DNA from 2 places in the Serratia sp. NPDC078593 genome. Region 1 is predicted to be linked to the other one. Evidence: predicted binding sites of a transcription regulator. Region 1 holds the regulator's gene; the other holds the start of a gene.

What was found. The regulator CRP, encoded in region 1, controls carbon source genes, mostly activating them, when cyclic AMP is high. The targets are predictions, from matches to a motif close to ATGTGANNNNNNTCACAT.
Positions count from the first base shown of each region.
Region 2: ACQKDS_RS10190 (YfcZ/YiiS family protein) is a predicted target of CRP. The motif match lies at 6,994-7,011, and genes of this name have one in related genera.

Region 1 is NZ_JBNNGK010000010.1:144,578-152,684, forward strand. Features, by position in the region: gene ACQKDS_RS13050 (LytS/YhcK type 5TM receptor domain-containing protein) at 1-1,218, shown strand, start outside; gene btsR (two-component system response regulator BtsR) at 1,218-1,943, shown strand; gene ACQKDS_RS13060 (helicase HerA-like domain-containing protein) at 2,158-3,684, shown strand; gene ACQKDS_RS13065 (aminodeoxychorismate synthase component II) at 3,743-4,318, shown strand; gene argD (bifunctional acetylornithine/succinyldiaminopimelate transaminase) at 4,449-5,669, shown strand; gene crp (cAMP-activated global transcriptional regulator CRP) at 5,914-6,546, opposite strand; gene ACQKDS_RS13080 (OsmC family protein) at 6,921-7,328, shown strand; gene ACQKDS_RS13085 (phosphoribulokinase) at 7,389-8,107, opposite strand, start outside.
Region 2 is NZ_JBNNGK010000007.1:121,332-129,438, forward strand. Features, by position in the region: gene prmB (50S ribosomal protein L3 N(5)-glutamine methyltransferase) at 1-842, opposite strand, end outside; gene smrB (endonuclease SmrB) at 1,186-1,716, shown strand; gene sixA (phosphohistidine phosphatase SixA) at 1,865-2,347, opposite strand; gene fadJ (fatty acid oxidation complex subunit alpha FadJ) at 2,900-5,059, opposite strand; gene fadI (acetyl-CoA C-acyltransferase FadI) at 5,059-6,369, opposite strand; gene ACQKDS_RS10190 (YfcZ/YiiS family protein) at 6,562-6,858, opposite strand; gene fadL (long-chain fatty acid transporter FadL) at 7,264-8,107, shown strand, end outside.

The DNA of each region.
Region 1 (8,107 bases):
ATTATTCTGGCCATTGCCCGCCCATTTGATGAAGCTTTGCGATTGGTGGAATACATCGCTTTGCCGATGCTGATTGCCAACACCGTAGGTGCGGCTATGTTCATACAAATCTTGTTGGATCGGCGCGCTATGTTTGAGAAGTACACCAGTGCGTTTTCCTCTAAAGCGTTGAAGCTGGCAGAACGTACGGAAGGTATTTTGCGCCAAGGTTTCGATCAGGAAAACAGCATGAAAGTTGCGCGAATTATTTATCAGGAACTGGGGATCGGTGCGGTAGCGATCACCGATCGCGACAAGCTGCTGGCATTTATCGGTATTGGCGACGATCACCATCTGCCGGGGACGCCCATTTCCTCTGCGCATTCCCATCGCGCCATCGACAACAACGAAGTGGTGTATGCCGATGGCAATGAACTGTCGTACCGCTGCTCGATTAATGGCAGTTGCAAACTGGGTTCCACGCTGGTGATCCCGCTGCGCGGCGAGAATCAGCGGGTGATTGGCACTATCAAACTGTATGAACCGAAGAGCAAACTGTTTAGCACCATCAACCGCACGTTGGGCGAGGGCATTGCCAGCCTGCTATCGGCACAGATTATGGCCGGACAGTATGAACGGCACAAACAGCTGTTGGCTCAGTCTGAAATCAAACTGCTGCATGCACAGGTAAACCCACATTTTCTGTTTAATGCGTTGAATACGCTGGTGGCGGTGATTCGCCGTGACGGCGAGCGTGCCTGTGAGCTGGTGCAATATCTTTCTACTTTCTTTCGTAAGAACCTCAAACGTAGCGAGGATGAAGTGACGCTGGCGGATGAGATCGAGCACGTTAATGCCTATCTACAAATCGAAAAGGCACGGTTTGCCGAACGGTTGGAAATTGCGGTTTCGTTACCAGAGGCGTTACTGGCGGTGCGTTTACCGGCCTTTTCGTTGCAGCCTATCGTTGAGAACGCCATTAAGCATGGCACCTCGCATCTTTTGGGGATTGGCAGAATCGATATTGGTGCGCGTTGTGAGGGGGAACGGCTATTGTTACAGGTGACGGATAATGCCGGCCTGTTCCAGGCGAAAAACTCGGGGGTTGGGCTAGGCATGAACCTGGTGGATAAGCGCATTCGTGTGCGTTACGGCGAGGATTATGGTGTGCAGGTGAGCTGCGAACCGGAGGCCTATACCTGTATTACGCTTAACATTCCGATGGTGAGGGCAGCCTGATGTTGAAGGTATTAATTGTCGATGATGAGCCATCCGCCCGTGATAATTTACGTCACCTGCTGGAAAAGGAAAGCGGCGTGAAGGTCATTGGCGAATGTGCCAACGCGATAGAAGCCATTAGCCAGATCCACCGTGTGCAGCCGGACGTGGTTTTTTTAGATATTCAAATGCCGCGTATCAGCGGGTTGGAAATGGTGGGTATGCTCGATCCCAATCGTATGCCAACCATAGTCTTTCTTACCGCGTATGATGAATACGCCTTACAAGCATTCGAACAACATGCCTTTGACTATTTGTTGAAACCCGCAGAGCCCCAGCGTTTGAATAAAACTCTGCAACGGCTACAGCAGCGTCGCGTAGCGCCGGATATGACCGCGTTGCCAGAAAGCGAGGGCTATCTGAAATACATTCCCTGCACCGGTCAAAGCCGCATCTATTTATTGCGTTTCGATGAGGTCATCGCTATCCGCAGCCGTTTAAGCGGCGTGTATGTTGTGCGTAACGATGGCATGGAATGTTTCACTGAGCTGACGTTACGCACGTTGGAAAATCGGACGCCGCTGCTGCGTTGCCATCGGCAATATCTGGTCAATTTGGAGCAGGTGCGTGAGATCCGTTTTGAAGAAAGCGGCGGGGCGGAAATGATCATGCCGGTGGGGGAGCCGATACCAGTCAGTCGCCGCTATCTGAAATCGCTCAAAGAACAGCTAGGGTTGCGTGGATGAGTGATAAATAGGGCGATAGGCGGCGACGGGTTAACCTGAGAGAAACGTTTAGCGGTCTGCTCTGTTTGTTTGCCCTTGACGCGGTTAAGCCGCGCTTATAGCTTTATACCCATTATACTTCAAGCTGTATGATTGTTGACCACCTCTGCGCAATGCGTAGCAGAAAGCCAGCAACAGGCGCATGTGCGCCGCGTCAGCGTCAAAGGAAAAGAACATGAGTGAAGCACGGATTATCGCCAAAGCGATGAAAGAGGGGAAACCGGTAAAAGATTTGGTGATTCTGCCCGCATTGGCTAACCGTCACGGCCTGATCACCGGTGCGACCGGTACCGGTAAGACCGTGACGCTGCAAAAAATGGCTGAGCAGTTCTCGCGCTTGGGCGTGCCGGTATTTTTATCTGATGTGAAAGGCGATCTGTCTGGCATTGGCACTGAGGCCGTTGCCAACGAAAAGTTACAGGCGCGTTTGGCGGCGATTGGCGTCACGGACTGGCAGCCGCAGGCCAATACGATTATCCCGTGGGATATTTATGGCGAGAAGGGGCACCCGATCCGCGCGACCGTTTCCGATCTTGGCCCATTGTTGCTAGCGCGTTTGCTCGATCTGAATGAGGTACAAAGCGGCGTGCTGCAATTGGTGTTCAAAATCGCCGATGATAATGCACTGCTGTTACTCGACATGAAAGACCTGCGTGCCATGGTGCGATACGTTGGGGATAACGCGAAACAGTTCCAGACCCAATATGGCAACATCTCTTCGGCATCGGTCGGCGCGATCCAGCGTGGGTTATTGACGCTGGAGGAACAAGGCGCCAATCAGTTCTTTGGCGAGCCGATGCTGGACATCAAGGATCTGATGAAAACCGATGCTAATGGCTGCGGTAATATCAACCTGCTGGCGGCAGATAAACTGATCAATCAGCCAAAATTGTATTCGGTGTTCCTACTGTGGTTGCTTGCCGAGTTGTTCGAGCATCTGCCGGAGGTGGGCGATCCTGAGCAACCTAAGTTGGTGTTCTTCTTTGATGAAGCCCATCTGCTGTTCAACGATGCGCCACCTGCACTCTTGACCAAGATCGAGCAGGTAGTACGCCTGATTCGTTCAAAAGGCGTGGGTATCTACTTTGTCACGCAAAATCCGCTGGATATTCCAGACAGCGTGCTAGGCCAGTTAGGCAACCGGGTGCAACACGCGCTGCGCGCGTTTACGCCGCGCGATCAGAAAGCGGTGAAAGCGGCCGCCCAAACGTTGCGTGCTAATTCAGACTTTGATGCCGAAAGCGCTATTACTGAGTTGGGCGTCGGCGAAGCGTTGGTGTCATTCTTGGATGAAAAAGGGCGGCCGAACGTGGTGGAGCGGGCGATGGTGATTGCGCCAGAGTCCAAAATGGGTGTGCTGGGTGCTGAGGGATTGAACCGCGCGATTAACCAATCGCCGCTGTACGGCCAATACGAAGAGATGATCGACCGTGAATCCGCTTACGAAAAACTGTCGGCCGAAGGGTTCTCTACTGTGGGCGAGGATGCGGAAGCGGTGGATAAAACGGCATCGAAGGCTGGCCAGCAAAGTGGCGGCGGCTTGATGGGCAGTTTAAACGAGCTGTTGTTTGGCTCCACCGGCCCACGCGGTGGTAAGCGTGACGGTATCGTGCAAACCGCCGCCAAGAGCATGGCGCGTGACCTCAGCAAAAAAATTCTGCGTGGTATTTTAGGCTCATTTAGCGGGGGTCGCAAAAAATAAGCGGCAAATAACGTCAGTGGCAGTACACTAGCGCAGCATTTTTTCTGCGGGACTTGTCATGCTGCTGCTGATCGATAATTACGACTCTTTCACCTATAACCTTTACCAATACTTCTGCGAGCTGGGTGCAGAGGTGTTGGTGAAGCGTAACGATGAACTGCAACTGGCCGATATTGAACGGCTGGCTCCGCAACATTTAGTGATTTCACCCGGACCCTGTACGCCAAATGAGGCGGGCATTTCGCTGGCGGCGATCGGCCATTTTGCTGGTCGTCTGCCGATACTCGGTGTTTGCCTCGGCCATCAGGCATTGGGGCAGGCGTTTGGTGCCGATGTGGTGCGGGCTCGGCAGGTGATGCACGGCAAAACCTCGGCAATTTGCCACAGTAACCACGGGGTGTTTCGTGGGCTAAATAATCCCCTCACCGTCACCCGGTATCATTCCTTAGTGCTGGATGCTGCTACTTTGCCAGATTGTTTCGACATCACTGCATGGAGCGAACGCGATGGCGAGCGTGACGAGATTATGGGTATTCGCCACCGCACATTGGCGCTGGAAGGGGTGCAATTCCACCCGGAAAGTATTTTGAGTGAGCAGGGGCACCAGTTGTTGGATAATTTCCTTAAAAGTTAATCGATTACGATTTATTTATCGTTAACGGTGATTTAGGTTTGCCCTTGATTGGTTTTTTATGCATATTTTGTGATTATAATTTCACTTAATAATCCTGTCAGAAACCGATAGCGCTCAGGGTGGGCCGATAATGACCGAAAAATACACCGTTAACCGTAGCACGTTTGATCAGGTGATTCTGCCTGTTTATGCACCAGCCCAGTTTGTTCCCGTTAAAGGTAAAGGGAGCCGCGTGTGGGACAGTCAAGGTAAAGAGTATATCGATTTCTCGGGTGGCATTGCGGTGACCGCGCTGGGGCATTGTCATCCGGCGTTGGTGGCAGCATTGCAGCAACAGGGAGAAACCCTGTGGCATACCAGTAACGTATTCACCAATGAACCGGCTTTGCGCTTGGCGGCCAAACTGGTCGACGCGACTTTTGCCGATCGTGTATTTTTTGCTAATTCGGGAGCTGAGGCTAACGAAGCCGCGTTCAAGTTAGCCCGCCATTACGCCATCACCCGCCACAGCCCTTACAAAACCAAAATTATCGCTTTCTACAATGCGTTCCACGGCCGCACGCTGTTTACCGTATCGGTTGGCGGGCAGGCGAAATATTCTGACGGTTTTGGGCCCAAACCGGCCGACATCGTGCATGTTCCCTTCAATGATCTGGCGGCGGTGAAGGCGGTAATGGATGATCAGACCTGCGCGGTGGTGATGGAGCCGATTCAAGGGGAGGGGGGCATCACACCGGCCGAAGCGCAATTCTTGCAGGGCGTACGCGAGCTATGTGACCAGCATCAGGCGTTATTAGTGTTTGATGAAGTGCAAAGCGGTATGGGTCGCAGTGGTAAACTATTTACCTATATGCATTACGGTGTGACGCCGGATATTTTAACCACCGCGAAAGCATTGGGCGGTGGCTTCCCGGTGAGTGCTATGTTGACCACCGAAGAGATTGCCTCGGTGATGCAGGTCGGTACGCATGGCACCACGTATGGCGGTAATCCGTTAGCCTGTGCGGTAGCCGAAGCCGCGTTAGACGTGATCAATACGCATGAGGTGTTGAGTGGCGTCGAACAACGTCATACGCTTTATGTCTCGGCTCTGACTGAGATCGGTAATAAATACGGGGTTTTCAGCGATATTCGCGGTATGGGGTTGCTGATTGGCGCAGAACTGACGGCGGCTTACCGTGGTATGGCTCGTGATTTCCTGAATGCCGCAGCTGCTCGGGGGGTGATGATTTTGAATGCTGGGCCAAATGTGATTCGCTTCGCCCCTTCATTGGTGGTCGCGCTGCAAGATATTGAAGAAGGTATGGCACGGTTTGAACGGGCAGTGCAGGATGTGGTGAAGGCAGGTTAATACCCTAAACGGTGTGTTATCAAACCCGAGCAGAGCGGATAATCTAACCCAAAGAGAAAACGGCGCGTGAGGCGCCGTTTTGAGCTTGATGACGAAGTCGTCTATGGCCCCCGAGATACCCGGGCCTAGCGTAGCGAGGGGTGCTCCGGTGGCTTACGCCACTACGACCCCACAGCCACGCTTTCCCTCATAACGAGCTTTGTCAGCAGTCTGAACCGGCGCGTGATGTGCCGTTTTTTACTGATTAGCGCGTGCCGTAAACGACAATGGTTTTGCCGTGTGCGGAAATCAGATTTTGATCTTCGAGCATTTTCAGAATACGGCCGACCGTTTCGCGTGAACAACCGACGATTTGGCCAATTTCCTGACGGGTAATTTTAATTTGCATGCCGTCTGGGTGAGTCATGGCATCCGGTTGTTTAGCCAGATTCAGCAAGGTTTGCGCAATGCGGCCGGTAACATCAAGGAAAGCGAGGTTACCCACTTTCTCTGAGGTGACTTGCAGACGGCTTGCCATCTGTGCCGACAGGCGCATTAAAATGTCAGGGTTAACCTGGATTAACTGACGGAATTTCTTATAAGAAATTTCAGCCACTTCACAGGCGCTTTTGGCCCTTACCCAGGCACTGCGCTCCTGACCTTCTTCAAATAATCCAAGCTCGCCGATGAAATCGCCCTGATTGAGATAGGACAGGATCATCTCTTTACCTTCTTCATCCTTGATGAGCACCGCTACGGAGCCTTTCACGATGTAGTAAAGCGTTTCGGCCTTTTCACCTTGGTGAATCAGCGTACTTTTTGATGGATATTTGTGGATATGGCAATGAGACAAGAACCATTCGAGAGTCGGGTCTGTTTGCGGTTTGCCGAGAACCATTCGCTATTATCCTCTGTTGTAATCTGCCTGTATCACAGGGGTCAGAGTTCCCTGTCAAACGAGTTAGGGCTGACGGTGAGTGACTGCCATTTAACCGTTTTGAGGCGTGCCGTAAAATACGCTATTGCCCTAGCATATTAACTTGCTGTGAGCGCTGCAAGCTACATTCTGTTAACATACCAAATTAGGCACCTTTCTGCGGGCATTTCCCTGAAAATCAGTGTCCAGCAAGAATTATTTCGGCTTTGTTTGTAGCACAGAGTGAGGCGGGTGTCTTGTGTTGTCTCGCTCACACATGACCGGCGTCAGGTTCCATTGCCAGTTTGCGTGTGAACGCGTAGTCTGATTTTAAGAAATTAACCGGAGTAATCAGAATGCAGGCAAGAGTAAAGTGGGTTGAGGGATTAACGTTTCTAGGTGAGTCGGCGTCTGGTCATCAGGTTCTGATGGATGGCAACGCAGGCGATAAGGCACCTAGCCCGATGGAAATGGTGTTGATGTCAGTCGGTGGTTGCAGTGCGATCGACGTGGTTTCGATCTTACAAAAAGGCCGCCATGCGGTGTGCGATTGCGAGGTCAAACTCAGTTCTGAACGTCGCGAAGAAGCCCCGCGGATATTTACCCACATTAACCTGCATTTTATCGTGAGTGGTAAAGGGCTGAGTGAGAAAGCGGTTGAGCGTGCGGTGGATCTTTCCGCTGAAAAATACTGTTCAGTGGCGCTGATGCTGGGGAAAGCCGCCGAGGTATCCCACAGCTTTGAGGTGCGTGACGTAGAGTAAGATCTCGGGCGCGGCGCTGGCGGTTCAACATGCGACTGCGCCCCAGGCATAGCCGAAGCGTTATTCGATTTTTTTCCCTTCCAGTAGCCGCTGTACCAGTGGCGCCATGATCAGCTCCATCGCCAGCCCCATTTTTCCGCCCGGCACGACCAGCGTATTGATATGTGAGATGAAGGAGCCTTGCAGCATCGCCAGCAGGTAAGGGAAATCAATATGATCCAATCCGCGGAAGTGAATCACGACAAAACTTTCATCCAGTGAAGGAATCGCTTTCGCGGCAAATGGGTTAGAAGTATCCACCGTGGGTACACGCTGGAAGTTGATATGCGTGCGAGAGAATTGTGGCGTGATGTAGTTGATGTAATCGTCCATGGATCGCACCACGGAATCCATCACGGCTTCACGAGAATGGCCGCGTTCACCGGTATCGCGGATCAGTTTCTGGATCCATTCAAGGTTGACGATAGGTACCACGCCGACGAGAAGGTCGACCTGTTTCGCGACGTCATGTTGCTCGGTGACCACGCCGCCATGCAGCCCTTCATAGAACAAAACATCGGTTGGCTCTGGTAAGGCTTCCCACGGCGTGAATGTCCCCGGCACTTGATTATAGGGTACCGCTTCATCGTAGGTATGTAGATACTTGCGTGAACGACCAGAGCCGTTTTGGCCATATTCGAGGAAGCTTTGTTCAAGTAGGCCAAAATCATTGGCTTCTGGGCCGAAATAGCTGATATGACGACCCAGATCGCGCGCCTTGCGGATCTCCGCATCCATTT
Region 2 (8,107 bases), on a different contig from region 1:
AGCCACGTGAATGGAATATCAGGATACTGCTCCATCAGGTGTACCATGCTGTTACCCACTTCACAAATCAACACGCCCTCGTCACTGAGGTAATCAGGCGCACAGGCCAAAATACGGCGCACCAGTTTCAGGCCATCGCTACCCGCCGCCAGCCCCAGTTCCGGCTCGAAGCGGAACTCCTCTGGCAGATCAGACATATCTTCCGCATCCACATAAGGTGGATTAGTGACGATCAGATCGTACTGGATAGCCGGTACATCACGGAACAGATCGGAGCGGATCGGGATCACCTGATGTTCGACGCCATGCGCCTGTATATTGCGTTCGGTCACCGCCAGCACATCGCTGGAAATGTCCACGGCGTCAACCTCTGCCTCTGGGAAGGCGTAACCACAGGCAATCGCAATACAACCGCTGCCGGTGCACATATCAAGAATATGACGCGGCGCATGCGGGATCAGTGCGCTAAAACGATCGTTAATCAATTCACCAATCGGCGAACGCGGCACCAACACGCGCTCATCAACGTAGAACTCCATGCCGCAAAACCAGGCTTTGTTGGTCAAGTACGCAACCGGAATACGCTCGTTGATACGGCGAATCACACGTTCCACAATGCGGTGACGTTCGCTAGAAGTCAGACGCGCCGAACGCATGTCTTCCGGAATATCCAGCGGTAGGTACAAACTCGGCAGAACCAGCTGCACCGCTTCGTCCCACGGATTATCGGTTCCGTGACCATAATAGATATTCGCAGCGTTAAAACGGCTTACGGTCCAACGCAGCATATCTTGAATGGTGTGCAGTTCGTTCACTGCTTCGTCGACGAAAATTTTGTCCAATGTGCCCTCCGCAGGCGACTGTGATTCATGAGATAGCCGCCTAGTTTGCCATGAAGCCCGGGACAAATCAGCAGCTATATATACCCTAAATAATTCGAATTGTCGGAAGGCGGCAAGAACGTGAATCCCGATGCGCTTACTCTGGTCAGTGATTCGGGTGAACGAGCGCAACCAATACACATGCAACATTAAGTATCACGGGTATAACCTTATTGCGTGTCGCTGTGCGCGCTTGACCGCCACGCGGTTAATTCATTCTCATCAGCCTGCCAGCACAGTTTTGCTTCGTCTGATCCGCTACGCACGATAAACTAGCCCAAAAATTCTTTTCGGTGAATGAATAATGAAAAACAAGCACCCTCTGAGCAAAGACGAAATGCAGCTCTTCAGAGAGTCCGTGACGGGCGCTAAAAAATTGCGTCAGGATACGATCGTCCACCGCCAACCTAAGCCGAAGATCAAGCAGGTTGCACCGCAACGGCTGCTGCAAGAGCAGGTTGATGCCAGCTTTTATTTTTCTGATGAATTTCAGCCGCAGTTGGATGAAGAAGGCCCGACGCGTTATGTACGCCCCGGATACAGCCATTTTGAATTGAAGAAATTGCGACGAGGGGACTATGTACCCGACCTGTTTCTCGATTTACATGGGTTGACGCAGTTACAGGCCAAGCAGGAGCTCGGCGCGCTGATTGCAGCCTGTAAACGGGAGCACGTTCACTGCGCCTGCGTGATGCACGGCCATGGCAAACATATTCTTAAGCAACAAACGCCGCTGTGGTTAGCTCAACACCCCGACGTATTGGCATTTCACCAAGCGCCTAAAGAGTGGGGCGGCAGCGCCGCAGTACTGATCTTGGTCGAGCAGCCACAATAGCCAGACGATAAAATAACGAAGGGCGATGACAGCATCGCACACGCAGTAACGTCATTGTTCGCTGAATGCGGTGAGAACAATCGCCCTAACGATTGGCGTTATTCTCACGATGCCCGGCGAACACGACCGCTCACTACAGCCCTGGCCGTTATACTTTGGCCATTAATTGCGACGGACTCACTTGCCATTCAAATTTCCCGCTTACGCCGTCTGCCGCCAGTTCGACGTTGGCGATCGCAGAGGTCGCAAACATGGGTGGGCACTCCGCCGGGCATAACTCGGCCACCAGATAACCGACCAAGGGCAAATGTGAAACGATCAACACCGCCCCCACACCTTCATTTGCCAGCGCTTGCAGATAGCAGCTCACTAACCCCACGTCACCGCCGGGTGTCAGCTCTGGCAACACTTCTTCGCCTTCGGGTAGGGGTAATACCTCACGCACCGTTTCCAGCGTTTGCGCTGCCCGCAGATAAGGGCTAACCAGCACACGATCAATATCCACTGACTTGGTGTTTAACCAAGCCGCCATTTGACGCGACTCATCACGGCCACAGGCGGTAAGAGGTCTTACCGAATCGCTGGCGGCATCAAGTGCTGCCTCTCCGTGACGCATAATCAAAACTTGCATATTGCACCGCTGTTGTTGACAAAAAACACTATCTCTAGGTTACAGAAACGCAGAGCGTGCTGTATCGCCGAGTACCTTTATACCCGTCATAATTCGCACGGCATCTTTATTGACCACGATCGCCACACCGCATCGCGGACTCAAGTCTGCACTGCGGCTGGTTCTTTCATCGCCTTGATGCCAGTCGAACTATTTCGGACATCGCTCAAGAGCATAAGTGCTTCAAACGATAACTCGCCGTCACTCTATGGCGGCCGGGCATTCTGCCTGAAAGTTCACGTAAAGAAAACGCTGTTTTCTACACCAACGCTCGTTAAACGTGAACCCATCGCTCACTTAACAACCAATTCAACGGGTTGAATTTTTCTCACCCACGATGAAAGTTATTTATGGTGACCAAACGCTACTCTCGATTTGCCACCATACCCTGCCTCTATTTCCCTGTACAGCATCCGGGTTTAACGGTAACGCAAGCGTTGATGAGGATCACATTGCAACCCTCTTGCAACTGTAGTGCAAATCGGTCTACCGCGCCGCGGGTCACCCTGCATATTACTGCGGATAAAACGCTTCCCGTTGTTCTGCCATGCGTTGCAAGCGCTCACACGGCGCAAAATGCTCACCGTACTGCTGTTGCAGATAGCGCAGCGTTTTAACCACGGTCTCAATGCCGAGCGCATCCATATAGCGGAATGGGCCGCCAAGGAACGGTGGGAAACCGATGCCAAACACCGCGCCGATATCACCATCGCGCGCACTGCGAATCACGCCCTCATCCAGACAGCGTACAGCCTCATTCAGCATCATCATCACACACCGTTGTGCAATTAGCGGCGGTTCAAGATGCGCTTTGGCCGTCACACCCAGTAATGAATAAACCGCACTGTCAGCACGTTTAGCGCGCTGCCGCTGCTGGCCTTCACTAGGGTAGAGATAAAAACCGCGGCCATTTTTACGCCCTTTACGGCCATCTTTTAACACGGCATCAAATGCCGCCGGCGCGGCAAAACGCGTCCCCAATTCTTCAACCAAAACCGGGATAATTTTCGTGCCGACATCAATACCGACTTCATCCAACAGTGTGATGGGCCCGACCGGGAAGCCGAAATCCACCAGCGCTTTGTCCAATGACTCAATTGGCTCACCTTCCAGCAGACAACGCGCGGCCTCATTAATATAGGGGGCCAGAATGCGGTTAACGTAAAACCCGGCGCGGTCGGCCACGACGATCGCCGTTTTACCCTGCTTTTTCGCCAACGCAACGGTGGTTGCAATCGTTTCATCGCTGGTGCCAGCATGGGGGATCACCTCCACCAACGGCATTTTATCGACCGGGCTGAAATAATGCAGACCAATCACCTGTTGTGGACGCTGCGCTTTCGCGGCGATTTGGCCGATCGGCAACGATGAGGTATTGGAAGCGAACACCGTGTGAGGAGCACTGTGCTGCTCGATCTCTGCCACCATACGCTGTTTCAGCTCCAGATCTTCAAACACCGCCTCCACCACAATATCTACCCGTTCAAAACCGGTGTAATCGGTGGCACCCGATATCAACATCATCTGTTTTTGCCGTTCGGCAGGGCGCATGCGTTTGCTGCGCACTCGCTTACTCAGCACGTCCCAACTGTATTTCAACGCGTGATTAATGCCTTGCTCATTCACATCTTTAATGCGCACCGGCAAACCACCGCGCGTCGCAGTGACGCAGGCAATCCCACCGCCCATCAAACCACCGCCCAAGATACCCACGCGCTGCAAGGGATGCGGTTGCGCGTCGCTGCCTTTTTCTTTCTTCAGCGCTGTGGAAGCAAAAAACAGGCTACGCAATGCGGCGGACTCTGACGTCATCGCTAATTCGCCAAATGCGCGCGCTTCCGCTTCATAACCGCTGGCATTGCCTTGTTCTAATCCCGTGCGCACCACCTGAATAATGCGCTCTGCAGCCGGATAATTACCGTGCGTTTTCGCCAAGGTTTTCTTGCGCACAATACTGAACAACACGCTGCGCCCCAACGGAGCGTTCAGCAATCGTTCCTGCCACGGCAACTTGGCACTGCTTTTCCATCCCTGTTTCGCCCGTTTGATGGCCGTTTCCAGCAATATAGCGTGGGGCACAGCATCATCGACCAACCCCATACGCAGAGCCTGCCGGGCGCGCAGGTGTTTACCGGTCAGCATCATATCTAACGCCTTGCTCGCCCCAATCAGCCGGGGCAAACGCTGAGTGCCACCGGAACCCGGTAGCAAACCGAGCTGAACTTCCGGCAAGCCTAGCGCGGTTTTGTCGTCGAGCGAGCACACGCGGCTATGGCAGGCCAATGCCAGCTCCAGCCCACCGCCCAAGCATGCACCGTGGATCGCCGCCACCACCGGTACGGGAAACGCGGCTATCTGTGCCAAGGTATTTTGCCCTTTACGCGCCAGCGCTTCTGCTTCATTGGCATTATTGCAGGCGGCAATCATCGTAATATCAGCACCGGCAATAAATGAATCGGGTTTACCAGAAACGATCACCACCCCTTCGAGCCCAGGATGTTGCTGCGCCTTAATCAACACATCATTAACTTGCTCAACAAATTCCGCTTTCAGCGTATTCACTTTCTCATCCGGCACATCAATGGTGATCACACCGATATTATCCGGCCGCAGCGTCAAGCGAAATGACGAGGGTTTGGCTCGCTGCTCGTGCAACGCATTTTCAACATTCATTATTCGACCTCCACAACCATCGCTGCACCTAACCCACCCGCTGCACAGGCGGTCGCTAACCCTAAGCCACCACCGCGCCGTTTCAACTCGTGTAAGGTCTGGGTGATCATGCGTGCACCGGTTGCCGCAAACGGATGACCGTAAGCAATTGAACCACCCAGCACATTAAATTTATCTCTGTCGACCTCGCCAATCGCCGCGCTGCGCCCCAGCTTTTGCTGGGCGAATTCTTGGCTGGCGAACATTTTCAGGTTTGCCAACGTTTGTGCGGCGAACGCTTCGTGCATATCAATTAACGCCAAATCAGCCAGGGTAATACCTGCGCGATCCAGCGCCAGCGGCGTCGCGTAAGAAGGGCCAAGTAGCATGTCCTCCCACACGTCGATGGCAGCAAAAGCGAAGCTGCGCAGATAACCCAGCGGCACCAATCCCAATTCTTTGGCACGCGACTCACTCATCATCAATACGGCAGCGGCACCGTCGGTCAGTGGCGTGCTGTTGGCTGCCGTGACGCTACCGTGTTTACGATCGAATGCCGGCTTCAGTTTGGTGTAGGAAGCCAGGCTGGAATCTTTACGAATGTTATTATCTTCAGCCAATAGCGCTTTGTATGGCGGCACATAGGCGGTCATCACTTCCTGACGCAGTAGCCCCTGCTCCCAGGCTTTAGCCGCCAACTGATGCGAACGATGCGCAAGCGCATCCTGTTCTTCCCGGCTAATGCCATGTGACTTGGCCATCTGTTCGGCCGTATCGCCCATGCGCAACCCTGTGGAGTATTCCGCAACCGCAGGCGGAACCGGCAACAGATCGCGGAATTTAAGTTTGCTGAATAGCTTAAGCCGTTGTGACAAGGTGCGCGCCTTATTCACATCAACTAAGGTTCGCGCCAGCGCTTTGCTAACACCGATCGGCAAGACGGAAGAGGAGTCTGCACCGCCCGCAATGCCGATGCTGATACTGCCAGCCATGATACTTTCGGCCACATTGGCGATAGCCTGAAAACTGGTGGCGCAGGCACGCGATACGCTGTAAGCATCGGTGTGCACGCTCATGCCGGTTCCTAGCACAATTTCGCGCGCGATGTTAGGCGCCTCCGGCATTTGCACCACTTGGCCAAAGACCAGTTGTTCAATTAATTGCGGCTCGATACCGCTGCGCGCCAATAGTTCGCTCACCGCCATTTTACCAAGGTCCACCGCCGGAATTCCGTGATAGGCAGTGGCCTGCTTGGCGAACGGGGTACGCAGTCCATTTACAATTGCAATTCGGTCACCCTGACGGGTAACTAGCGGCAGTGCCTTACTCATAAACGCTCCTGAAGATGATGACGTCAGCGCAACGATCGAAACAGGTCTGACCTGATGTGGGTCATTGTTAACCATATGTTTACATTTGGCAAACCGGTAAGCGTGAAATCTGCGAGCAAGAGCAACTTTCTGCCGAGAGGATGGGGGATAGGATGAGTGCGCGGGCGATCCCGCGCAAAAAATTTACGCCAATTAACGCAGTCCGAGCTGGAAAATCAACGTTTCGGCCTGGCAGGCGAAGGTAAAATCAGCATCTAACTGCACCCCCCCTTCAACGGGATTCATGCTGCTGCTGATGTCACACGGATCGGATTCCACAGAACGTGCTTTTTCCGTCAATGCGGCCAACATCTGTTGTGCTTCTTGCTGACTCGCAAATACCTGGCTGTAGGATGCGGTGCAGTCAGTGTTGTCCATGACGGTGCCAACATCCACACAGCAGCATGCTGCTGTTTCCTGCGCACTGCATTTGTTAATTGCATCTGACATGTTCAAATCTCCTTACGAGGCGGTTTTACCGCCTCAAATTGCCAATTTTGATCTGGCGCATAAACACAAAAATCTAAAGGGTATTTTACTCCCCTGTTGAAAGGAGCACTAGCACTTACTGTTAGCAGGTGTTTTAAGTGATGGAAATCACAAATAAAAATGCTCGTCTGCTAAGGATTGGTAAGAATTTTGTTATTAAGCGGTCGCTTTTTGTTAAGCAGATCTCTTTTTCGACATCAAAATGGAAATATATGGAAAACAAACTTGCAACATTTTCACAGGTCAGACCTATAATTCAGCCACTGGTCTGATTTGTCTGAATGATAACGGACCCTACAATCCCGCGCTCCTTGTTACTATAAGTAACAATAGTTTAAATAATAAACACATAATGAGGTTTTGGTCATGAGCCAGAAAAACCTATTTACTAAATCAGCTCTTGCAGCTGCAGTGGCAATTATTTCTTCAAACGTCTATGCCGCAGGATTCCAGCTGAATGAGTATTCTTCATCTGGTTTAGGCCGTTCTTTCTCTGGCGAAGGCGCTGTTGCAGACAACGCAGCATCAGGAAGCCGCAACCCCGCAACCATGATGATGTTTGATAGCCCGTCCTTCTCTGGCGGTGCAATCTTCATCAACCCGGATGTCGACATTTCAGGACAATCACCGAGCGGCGCCAGTCTTGATGCAAAAAACATCGCGCCTACCGCATGGGTACCTAATCTTCACTATATTCACCCGATCAACGATCAGTGGGCTCTGGGGGCTTCCGTCACCAGTAACTACGGTTTAGCGACTGAATTTAATGATAGCTATACCGCTGGCGCGTTTGCCGGTAAAACCGATCTGACCACGGCTAACCTTAACCTAAGCGCAGCTTATCGTTTAAATCAACACTTCAGCTTCGGTCTGGGCTTTGATGCGGTTTACGCCAAGGCGAAAATCGAGCGTTACGCTGGCGACTTGCCAAAACTGCTGGCCGGTTCTGGCCAATTGCCACCGGGGTTAGCAGGCCCGATTTCACAGATCCCTGGCGATACCCAAATTGCCCACTTAAAAGGTGACGAATGGGGCTATGGTTGGAATGCCGGTATTCTATATGAAGTGGACGAAAACAATCGTTACGGCCTGACTTATCGCTCAGAGATAAAGATCGACTTTGAAGGCGATTATAAGAGCAGCCTACCTGCGCAATATAATCCGCTGCTGGGATCCATGGGTCTGCCACTCGGTACTAACGGCCAGACAG